DNA from 3 places in the Vogesella oryzagri genome. Region 1 is predicted to be linked to each of the others. Evidence: predicted binding sites of a transcription regulator. Region 1 holds the regulator's gene; each other region holds the start of a gene.
What was found. Region 1 encodes FNR, which switches genes on or off when oxygen is low (the NO sensors DNR and NnrR bind a similar motif). Its sites were predicted from a motif close to TTGATNNNNATCAA; they were not measured.
Positions count from the first base shown of each region.

Region 2: the regulator FNR is predicted to act here: its motif matches at 1,510-1,523, upstream of ABNW52_RS09950 (quaternary amine ABC transporter ATP-binding protein).
Region 3: the regulator FNR is predicted to act here: its motif matches at 2,053-2,066, upstream of ABNW52_RS03015 (ribonucleoside triphosphate reductase).

Region 1 is NZ_JBEFLD010000006.1:126,675-129,931, reverse strand. Features, by position in the region: gene ABNW52_RS12610 (DUF1853 family protein) at 1-618, shown strand, start outside; gene ABNW52_RS12605 (flavodoxin family protein) at 626-1,081, shown strand; gene fnr (fumarate/nitrate reduction transcriptional regulator Fnr) at 1,139-1,885, opposite strand; gene hemN (oxygen-independent coproporphyrinogen III oxidase) at 1,997-3,257, shown strand, end outside.
Region 2 is NZ_JBEFLD010000004.1:461,056-464,312, reverse strand. Features, by position in the region: gene ABNW52_RS09955 (FAD-binding oxidoreductase) at 86-1,189, shown strand; gene ABNW52_RS09950 (quaternary amine ABC transporter ATP-binding protein) at 1,694-2,809, shown strand; gene ABNW52_RS09945 (ABC transporter permease) at 2,876-3,257, shown strand, end outside.
Region 3 is NZ_JBEFLD010000002.1:81,307-84,563, reverse strand. Features, by position in the region: gene ABNW52_RS03025 (anaerobic ribonucleoside-triphosphate reductase activating protein) at 1-26, opposite strand, end outside; gene nrdD (anaerobic ribonucleoside-triphosphate reductase) at 1-150, opposite strand, end outside; gene ABNW52_RS03015 (ribonucleoside triphosphate reductase) at 275-1,996, opposite strand; gene ABNW52_RS03010 (helix-turn-helix domain-containing protein) at 2,231-2,797, opposite strand; gene ABNW52_RS03005 (DMT family transporter) at 2,880-3,257, shown strand, end outside.

The DNA.
Region 1 (3,257 bases):
CTGCCGCTGGCCGAGCACGGCCGCAGCATCGGCGAATTCGACTACCTGCTGCGCATCGACGGCCAGCCGCTGCATCTGGAGGCGGCCAGCAAGTTCTATCTGCAGCTGGATGCCGCCGGCGGCGAGCTGGTCGGTCCCAGTCTGCGCGATGCCTGGCCGCTGAAGTACCGCAAGCTGGCCAGCCAGCTGGCGCTGTCCTGCCATCCGGCGGCTAAGCTGCCGCCGGGCTTTGCCGGCTGCCCGGCCTACAGCCGCCTTTCCGGCTGGCTGTTCTACCCGGGGGCGCCGCGCCCGGCTTTTCCCTTCAATGCGGATGCCTGCTGCGGCTGGTGGCGGCGATTGTCCGAACCCTGGCCGCAACACGCCGCCGACAGCCGCTGGTTGCTGCTGCCACGGCTGAGCTGGCTGGCGCCGGCACGCGCCGAGGCTGCTGCGGTGCTGACCCTGGTACAGCTGCAGGCCGAGCTGGCGGCGGTCGACGGCGCACGGCTGGTGGCGGAGCTGACGCCGGGGGCGGACGGCGACTGGCACGAGATCGCCCGCGGCTTCGTGGTGCGCGACGACTGGCCGCTGCCCGGCATGCTGGCCGAGCTGCAGCGCAAGTTGGCCGCATCGTAGGCGCACCATGAAAACCCTGCTGTTGGTCTACGCCAGCCAGAGCGGCCACACCCTGGCGCTGGTGACGGCGGCCGCGGCGGCGGCCGGCGGCGAGGACAATGTGGCGGTGCGGCTGCTACCGGCGCTGGACGCCGGCATCGACGACCTGCTGGCCTGCCACGCGCTGGTGCTGGCGACGCCGGAAAACTTCGGCTACATGGCCGGCACGCTGAAGGATTTTCTCGATCGGACCTTTTACCCGGCACAGGGCAAGGTGGCGGGCTTGCCGTACGCGGTGATCATCAGCGCCGGCAACGACGGCCAGGGCGCGCTCAGCGCCATCCGCCGCATCGCCAGCGGCTACCCGCTGCACGAAGCGCTGCCACCCGTGCTGGTGAAGGGCGAGGTGACGGAGGCGGCGCTGGCGGCCGCGGCAGAACTGGGCGCCACCCTGGCGGCGGCGCTGTCGATCGGCGCCATCTAGTATCGGGCCGACAAGCAAAACGCCCCGCAGTGCGGGGCGTTGTGGTGGCGCTGCGGTTCAGCGCAGGCTGTTGGCTTGTGAGCAGCCGGCTACCAGCGCCTTCAGTGCTTCCGGCTGCAGCATCTGGATGTGCTTGTGGTCCACTTTCAGCCAGCTTTGCTGTTGGAACTTGGACAGCGTGCGGCTGACGGTTTCCAGCTTCAGCCCCAGGAAGCTGCCGATTTCCTCGCGGCTCATGCGCAGGATGAAATCGTTGGCGGCAAAGCCGCGCGCGGCCAGGCGCTGCGACAGGTTGAGCAGGAAGGCGGCCAACCGTTCCTCGGCCTTCATATTGCCCAGCAGCAGCATCACCGACTGGTCGCGCACAATTTCCCGGCTCATCAGGCGGAAGAAGTGGTGCTGCAGACTGGGGATGTCGCGGCCCAGGGTTTCCATGCGGTTGAACGGTAGCTCGCACACCTCGCTGTCTTCCAGCGCGATGGCATCGCAGCCGTGCTGGCTGGCGGAGATGCCGTCCAGCCCCATCAGCTCGCCGGACATGTGGAAGCCGGTGACCTGCTCGCGGCCGTCCTGGCTGGAGACGCAAGTCTTGAAGAAGCCGGTACGCACCGCGTACAGCGAGCGGAAGCCTTCGCCGGAGCGGAACAGGTATTCGCCACGCTTCAGGCGGCGGCTCTGGCGGATAACGGCATCCAGCTGGGCCATTTCTTCCCGGTTCAGGCCGACTGGTAAGCAGAGTTCGCGCAAACTACAGTTGGAGCACGACACTTTCAGCGTGTGCAGGGAGGGGGTTTGCTCGGTCATGGGTTCCGGTTTTCGCAAGGCTAGAGGCTTGCTTGACACGCGTCAAAGCGTGGCAAGTGTCAATTAGCGCAAATTTACCAGCCCACCACCAGTTTTCCAAGCCAGAAAATTATGACACCCACCGCCCCCTTTATGCCCACCCAATGTGTTTTCGATCGAGAGCTTATCGAAAAACTTGAAGGTTCCGGCCCGCGCTACACTTCCTACCCCACTGCCGACCGTTTTCACGGCGGTTTTGGGGTGAAAGATTACGAACACTGGCTGCAGCAGCATGCCATCGGTGCCAGCCATCGGCCGATTTCGCTGTATGTGCACGTGCCGTTCTGCAACACCATCTGCTACTACTGCGGCTGTAACAAGATCATCACCAAGGACAAGAGCCGCGCCGATCAATACCTGGACTACCTGGAAAAGGAAATCGCGCTGGTGGCCGGCCGTCTCGGCTACCGCGAGAAGGTGATCCAGCTGCATTTTGGCGGCGGCACGCCGACCTTCCTCTCCGACGAGCAGCTCAGCCGGGTGATGGCGGCCATCAACCAGCATTTCGAGCTGCTGCCGGATGGCGAGTTCTCCATCGAGATCGACCCGCGCAAGGTTGGCCGCGACACCGTGCTGCACCTGGGCCGACTGGGTTTCAACCGCATGAGCGTGGGCATCCAGGACTTCGACCCGGCGGTGCAGCAGGCGGTAAACCGCATCCAGAGCGAGGAAGAAACCCTCACCGTGATCAATGCTGCGCGCGAAGCCGGCTTCAAGTCGGTGAGCGTGGACCTGATCTATGGCCTGCCGTTGCAGAATGCCGACTCGGTGCGCCGCACCGTGGACAAGGTGCTGGCGATGAACCCGGACCGCATCGCGCTGTACAACTACGCGCACCTGCCGACCGTGTTCATGCCGCAGCGCCGCATCAACGAGGCCGACCTGCCCACGGCCGCGCACAAGCTGGACATCCTGCAGAACTCGGTGCAGCAGCTGACCGACGCCGGCTACGTGTTCATCGGCATGGACCACTTTGCCAAGCCGGACGACGAACTGACCCGCGCGCTGCAGCAGGGCCGGCTGCAACGTAACTTCCAGGGCTATTCCACCCACGCCGACTGCGACATGATCGGGCTGGGGGTGTCGTCCATCGGCAAGGTCGGCCCCTGTTACTCGCAGAACGAAAAGGACATCGACGCCTACTATGCGGCGCTGGATGCCGGCCACCTGCCGGTACTGCGCGGCATGACGCTGACCCAGGACGATATTCTGCGCCGCAGCGTGATCCAGTCGCTGATGTGCCGCTTCTCGCTGTCGGTGGAGGCAATCGAAGAAACCTTCGCCATCAACTTCGCCAATTATTTTGCCGATGAGCTGCCGCTGATCCGCGAAT
Region 2 (3,257 bases), on a different contig from region 1:
GCAAGCAAGGCAGTACTACACACACCACCGGCAGGTTGGCCGCATGCGGCCAACCTTGTCGGCCCAGCCATCACAGGGTGCCATCATGACTACCGCCACTCCCACCTTCGCCTTTACCGAACCGGCGCCGTACTGGCAAAGCGGTGTCGATGACACCTTGCAGTGCGTGTCGGTGCACGATGAAACGCACGATGTGCGCACCTTTACCTTCCGTGCCGTACCGGCGCGGCGTTTTGCCTACCTGCCGGGGCAGTTTCTGACCCTGGAGCTGGAGATCGACGGCGCCACCGTCAACCGCTGCTACACGATGTCGTCGTCGCCGACGCGGCCGGACACGGTCACCATCACCGTCAAGCGCGTGCCGGGCGGGCAGGTGTCCAACTGGCTGCACGACAATCTGCAGCCGGGCATGAAAATCAGCGTGCTGGGGCCGTCCGGCGAATTCAGTTTCGCTCACGCCCCGGCCGATCGTTATCTGTTCCTGTCGGCCGGTAGCGGCATCACGCCGCTGATGTCGATGAGCCGTGCGCTGGGCGACTTGGGCGGCAGCATGGACGTCGCCTTCGTGCATAGCGCGCGCTCGCCGGCGGATCTGATCTTCCGCCACGAGCTGGTGCAGCTGGCACGGGCGCGCAATGGCTTCCGCCAGGCCGCCATCGTGCAGAGCCGCCATCCGGAGCCGGAATGGCATGGCCTGGAAGGCTTCCTCGACCTGCCGGCGCTGGAACGGCTGGTGCCGGATTTCCGCCAGCGGGCGGTCTACTGCTGTGGCCCGGCGCCGTACATGACTGCCGTGCGGGCGCTGTTGCAGGCCGCCGGTTTCGACATGGCGCTGTACCACGAAGAAAGCTTCAACTTTGCCGAGCTGACCTCGGCTGCCGCGCCGGAGCCGGATGTGGCGACCGCCTGCGACGGCGAGGGCGAGGGTGGCTTCGATGTGCGCTTTGCCAAGCTGGGCGACGTGGTGCATACCAAGCCCGGGCAGACCATCCTGGCCGCTGCGCAGCAGCAGGGGTTGCGGGTGCCGTCGTCCTGTTCCAAGGGCCTGTGCGGCACCTGCAAGACCAAGCTGCTGGAGGGCAAGGTGGACATGAAGCACGGCGGTGGTATTCGCCAGCGCGAGATCGACCAGGGCTGGATCCTGCCATGTTGCAGTGTGCCATTGACGCCGGTGGTGCTAGACCGCTGACGGCCTTTTGGCTGCCGATTTACCCTTTATTTCACGCCGTTCGAGTACCCACCGGGCGGCGTTTCTCTTTGGCTGGAGCCGTGTGCAATTTTTGTACAGCCAAGACCGACAAAAAGGCGCATGCTGACCTGTCTTGGAACGACCGGCGCTGTGTTTTTCGCCACTGCAGCATGCACAGTAACGGGGACGAAAGCGCCCGTCTGGCGGGCATTACAACGATATTGGCCCCTTCTGTGGTACTGATTGGTGCAATGTCGTTTTACGACAGGTAGGCGTCGGTTGGTCATTGCTTCTCCAGTCGTATCATCCATATCTTTTCCTTGATACATATCAATTACTACAACAGCTTGGGTGTGGTTACGCCGGTTGTTTGCGCAGTGCACCAAGGCACGGCGCTTGCTGCGGTGCAGCAGCCTCGCCAGGGCAAAGGAGAAAGCAATGCAGTCAGGCAAGATCGTAGTAGAAAACCTGTACAAGGTTTTCGGAGACAAGCCGCAGGACGCAATGCGTCTGCTTAAGCTTGGGGAAACCAAAGAAACGGTGTTCCGCAACACCGGGCAAGTGGTTGGCGTGAACAACGTGTCGTTCTCGGTGGACGAAGGTGAGATCTTCGTGCTGATGGGCCTGTCCGGCTCCGGCAAGTCGTCGCTGATCCGCCTGATCAACCGGCTGATGGACCCCACCGACGGTCGCATCCTGCTGGATGGCCAGGACATCACCAAACTGTCGCCCAGCGAGCTGGTGTCGCTGCGTCGCCGCGACATGAGCATGGTGTTCCAGAGCTTTGCGCTGATGCCGCACCGTACCGTGCTGGATAACGCCGCCTTTGGCCTGGAAATCGCCGGGGTTGGCCGCAAGGAGCGCGAGAAACGCGCGATGGAGGTGCTGGAGCAGGTCGGGCTGGCCACTTTCGCCCGGAAGATGCCGCACGAGCTGTCCGGCGGCATGCAGCAGCGTGTCGGCCTGGTGCGCGCGCTGGCGGTCAACCCGTCGCTGATGCTGATGGACGAGGCGTTCTCGGCGCTGGACCCGCTCAAGCGCAGCGAAATGCAGGACATCCTGCTGCAACTGCAGCGCGATCACCGCCGCACCATTTTCTTCGTGTCGCACGATCTGGAAGAAGCGCTGCGCATCGGTACCCGCATCGCCATCATGGAAGGCGGCCGTCTGGTGCAGGTGGGTACACCGCAGGAAATCATCGAAAACCCGGCTGAAGACTATGTACGCGAATTCTTCAAGAGCGTGGATACCTCGCGCTACCTGCTGGCCAAGGATCTGCTCGACCCGCATGGCGTGGGCGTGATGGTGAGCGGCAATCTCGCCGGCCCGCACGACTTGCAGCACCACAACTGGGTGGCCTGTGTTTCCGGTGACAACAAGCTGCTGGGGCTGGTTGGCCGCGACAGTTTGCGTGCCGAGGGCTGTAACCCGGCCGAACGCTGTGTGCCGGTATCGCCGATCACCCCGGCCTCGGCGCTGCCCGATGTGCTCAAGCGCCTGCAGGGCCAGCGCGAGCCGCTGCCGGTGATTGACAACGATGGCCGCTACCTGGGGGTGATTACCGCTTCCAGCGTACTGTCCAAGTTGTCCGAGCACCGCCTGCAGACGGCTGTGCACTAAGCCGCGAGCCGATTCCCCGATTGACGAGGACGGCGCCGCTGGCCTGTCCGTACTGGAGTACACGCCATGAACGACTTCTGGCAAAAATTTATCGCCAACCCGCACGACTTCCTGCCCATTGGCGAATGGGTCAACGACTTCATTCATTTCCTGCTGGATAACAACGGCGGCGCCTTCGACGCCATCGGCAAGACGGTGGACCTGTTCGCCGAGAATGTGGAAGTGGCGCTGCTGTCGCTGCCGGTGTGGCTGGTGATTGGCTTCTTCTGTGCGCTGGGCATCTGGCGTTTGACTTGGCGCTTCTCCCTGTTCGTACTGGCGGCATTCGCGCTGATCCTGGGTACCGGCTTCTGGGCGCAAACCATTGCCACGCTGGCGCTTACGCTGTCTGCCACCATCATCAGCCTGTTGCTGGGGGTGCCGGTGGGTATCTGGTGTGCCCGCAGCC
Region 3 (3,257 bases), on a different contig from region 1:
CTGTTCGTCGAAGTGGCGGCGTTCATGGAATTCACCCTGCTTGCCGGTATTGAACGAGGCCACCGGGCGGTGGTAGCCCATCACCCGCGTCCATACCTCGCAGCGGGTGCGTTCTTCGTCTTTCAGTTCGATGGTTTGCTGGTTGTGCATGGCGTTTCCTTTCAAGGGTTGGCCGCATGGCGGCGGGTTTGCGCTGTCTTGTTGGTATGGGGGGGGCGGGTGTTGCTGGTGGGCACGCGCTGCTTTGCCCTCCCTGCGATTCACGCCGCGACGCTCAGTCGCAGCAGGCGGCCTGGCGTTTTTTCGCGATCAGTTCGGCATCGCACTTCGGGCAATAGTCGTGACGGCCGGACAGGTAGCCGTGCGTCGGGCAGATCGAGAACGTCGGCGTGATGGTGATGTAGGGCAGGCGGAAGTTTTCCAGCGCGCGGCGTACCAGCTGGCGACAGGCATCGGCACTGCTTACCGCCTCGCTCATGTACAGGTGCAGCACGGTGCCGCCGGTGTATTTGCGCTGCAGTTCGTCCTGGCGCAGCAGTGCCTCGAACGGGTCGTCGGTGAATCCCACCGGCAGCTGGCTGGAGTTGGTGTAGTACGGCCGCTCTGCGCTGCCGGCCTGCAGGATGCCGGGGTAACGCTTGTTGTCCTCGCGCGCGAAGCGGTAGGTGGTGCCTTCCGCCGGGGTGGCTTCCAGGTTGTACAGGTGGCCGGTGGCCTGCTGGAACTCCACCATGCGCGCGCGGATGTGGTCCAGGTAGCGGCAGGCAAAGGCATGGCCCCAGTCGCTGGTGATGTCGTGGGCGTCGGCAGTGAAGTTGCGGATCATCTCGTTGATGCCGTTCACCCCCAGGGTGGAGAAGTGGTTGCGCAGGCTGCCGAGGAAGTGGCGGGTGTACGGATACAGCCCGCCGTCGATGTGCTGCTGCACCACGCGGCGGCGCGCTTCCAGCACCTCGCGCCCCAGCTCCAGCAGGCGGTCGGTCTCGGCCAGCAGTGCGGCTTCGTCACCGGCAAAGCGGTGGCCCAGCCGTGCGCAGTTGACAGTGACCACCCCCACCGAGCCGGTCTGCTCGGCACTGCCGAACAGGCCGTTGCCGCGCTTCATCAGCTCGCGCAGGTCCAGCTGCAGGCGGCAGCACATGCTGCGCACCATGTGCGGCTCCAGCTCGGAGTTCACGAAGTTCTGGAAGTAGGGCAGGCCGTACTTGGCGGTCATCGCGAACAACAGGTCGCTGTTCTCGCCGTACCAGTCGAAATCCTTGGTGATGTTGTAGGTGGGGATGGGGAAGGTAAACGCCCGTCCCAGCGCGTCGCCGGCCAGCATCACCTCGATATAGGCGCGGTTGATCAGTGCCATTTCCGGGGCGCAGTCGCCGTAGCGGAACGGCATCTCCTCGCCGCCCAGCACCGGGATCTGCTCGCGCAGGTCTTCCGGGCACACCCAGTCGAAGGTCAGGTTGGTGAAGGGTGTCTGTGTGCCCCAGCGGCTGGGCACGTTCAGGTTGTAGATCAGTTCCTGGATCGCCTGCTTCACCTGCGCGTAGCTCAGCGCGTCCTTTTTTACGAACGGCGCCAGGTAGGTATCGAAGGAGCTGAACGCCTGCGCGCCGGCCCATTCGTTCTGCAGCGTGCCGAGGAAGTTGACGATCTGGCCGCAGGCGCTGGACAGGTGGCGCGGCGGCGCCGATTCCACCTTGCCGCCGACGCCGGCAAAGCCCAGCTGCAGCAGGGTGCGCAGCGACCAGCCGGCGCAGTAGCCGGACAGCATGTCCAGGTCGTGGATGTGCAGGTCGCCGTGGCGGTGCGCCTGCGCCGCCTGCGGGCTGAACACGCTGCCCAGCCAGTACTCGGCGGTGAGCTTGCCGGCGATGTTGAGGATCAGGCCGCCCAGGCTGTAGCCCTGGTTGGCGTTGGCCTGTACCCGCCAGTCGGCACGGGACAGGTATTCATCGATGCTGCTGACGGCGTCGACATGGCTGCTGGGGCATGGGTCCATGTTTGCTCCAATATGTTGTGTTTGGCGCATTGTATGGACGCAGCATGTGGTGGTGATTGATGTGTATCAAGCCTCTGAAAATACTGTTGGCATGATAAAAAACGCCAGCGCGGCAAGCCGGGCTGGCGTGGGGGTGGACGGATCGGGGCGGGTCGGCGGCTTGCTGCGGCGCCCGGTTCGCCAGTGCTAGGCTGCACGCCGCCGGCAGGCTGCCGTCAGCGCGTGCGGCCAACCTTAGCGGCTGGTGGGCGCCGGCATCACGATGCTGCGCTGGAAGCGCAGCAGGCCGCTGCCCGGATTGTGGTAGCGGTAGCCGTGCTCGGTGCCGTAGCCGGCGGTGTCGCCCGCTTGCAGCGTGTGCTCGTTGCCGGCGTAGGCCAGTTGCAGCGTGCCGCTGTGTACCTCCACGATCTCGCCGCAGCCAGCCGGGTCCGGCGCGGCCAGGTAGCTGTCGCCGGGCGCCAGCTGCCACTGCCACAGCTCCAGCGTGCAGCCGGCCAGCGCCAGGCTGTGCAGCAAGGTGGCGTGGCTGTCGCTGCTGTCGCCCTGCCACACCCGCACCGGCGCGTCGCTGCCGGGGGCGCGCACCAGCTCGGAAAAGGTCAGCCCCAGCGCACTGGCGAGGCGGTCGAGGGTGGCGATGCTGACATTGCTGGCGCCGGCTTCGATATTGACCAGCATGCGGCGGCTGACCTCGGCGCTAGCGGCCAGTTTTTCCTGGCTCAGGCCGCGCTGCTGGCGCGCGCTGCGCAGATTGTGGGCGACGTGGCTGAAGACTTGCAGGGGGGCGTGTTCACTCATAAGTGCAATATATTGCTCAATAATTAAGTTGTGCAGTATAGTGCACAGAATTGAAGTGCCACCTTACCCGCGAGCCATGCCTATGTCCACTCTCACTGCTGCCGCGCCCGCGGCCCACCGCTCCTGGCTGCCCGACCTGTCGCTGGTCGGTGTGACGCTGATCTGGGGCGGCACTTTCCTGGCGGTGCAGACCGCGCTGCAATGGAGCGGCGCCTTTGCCTTTGTCGGCCTGCGTTTTGCCGTCGCCACCGTGCTGGCGTTGCTGCTGTGCCGCCGCCAGCTGGCCGGCCTCAACCGTACCGAGCTGCTGGGCGGCATCGGCATCGGCCTGATCCTGTATTTCAGCTACAACCTGCAGACGCTGGGGCTGGGGCATATCGCCAGCAGCACCTCGGCGTTTCTCACCGGGCTGTACGTGCCGCTGGTGCCGCTGCTGCAGTGGCTGCTGTTCCGCCAGCGT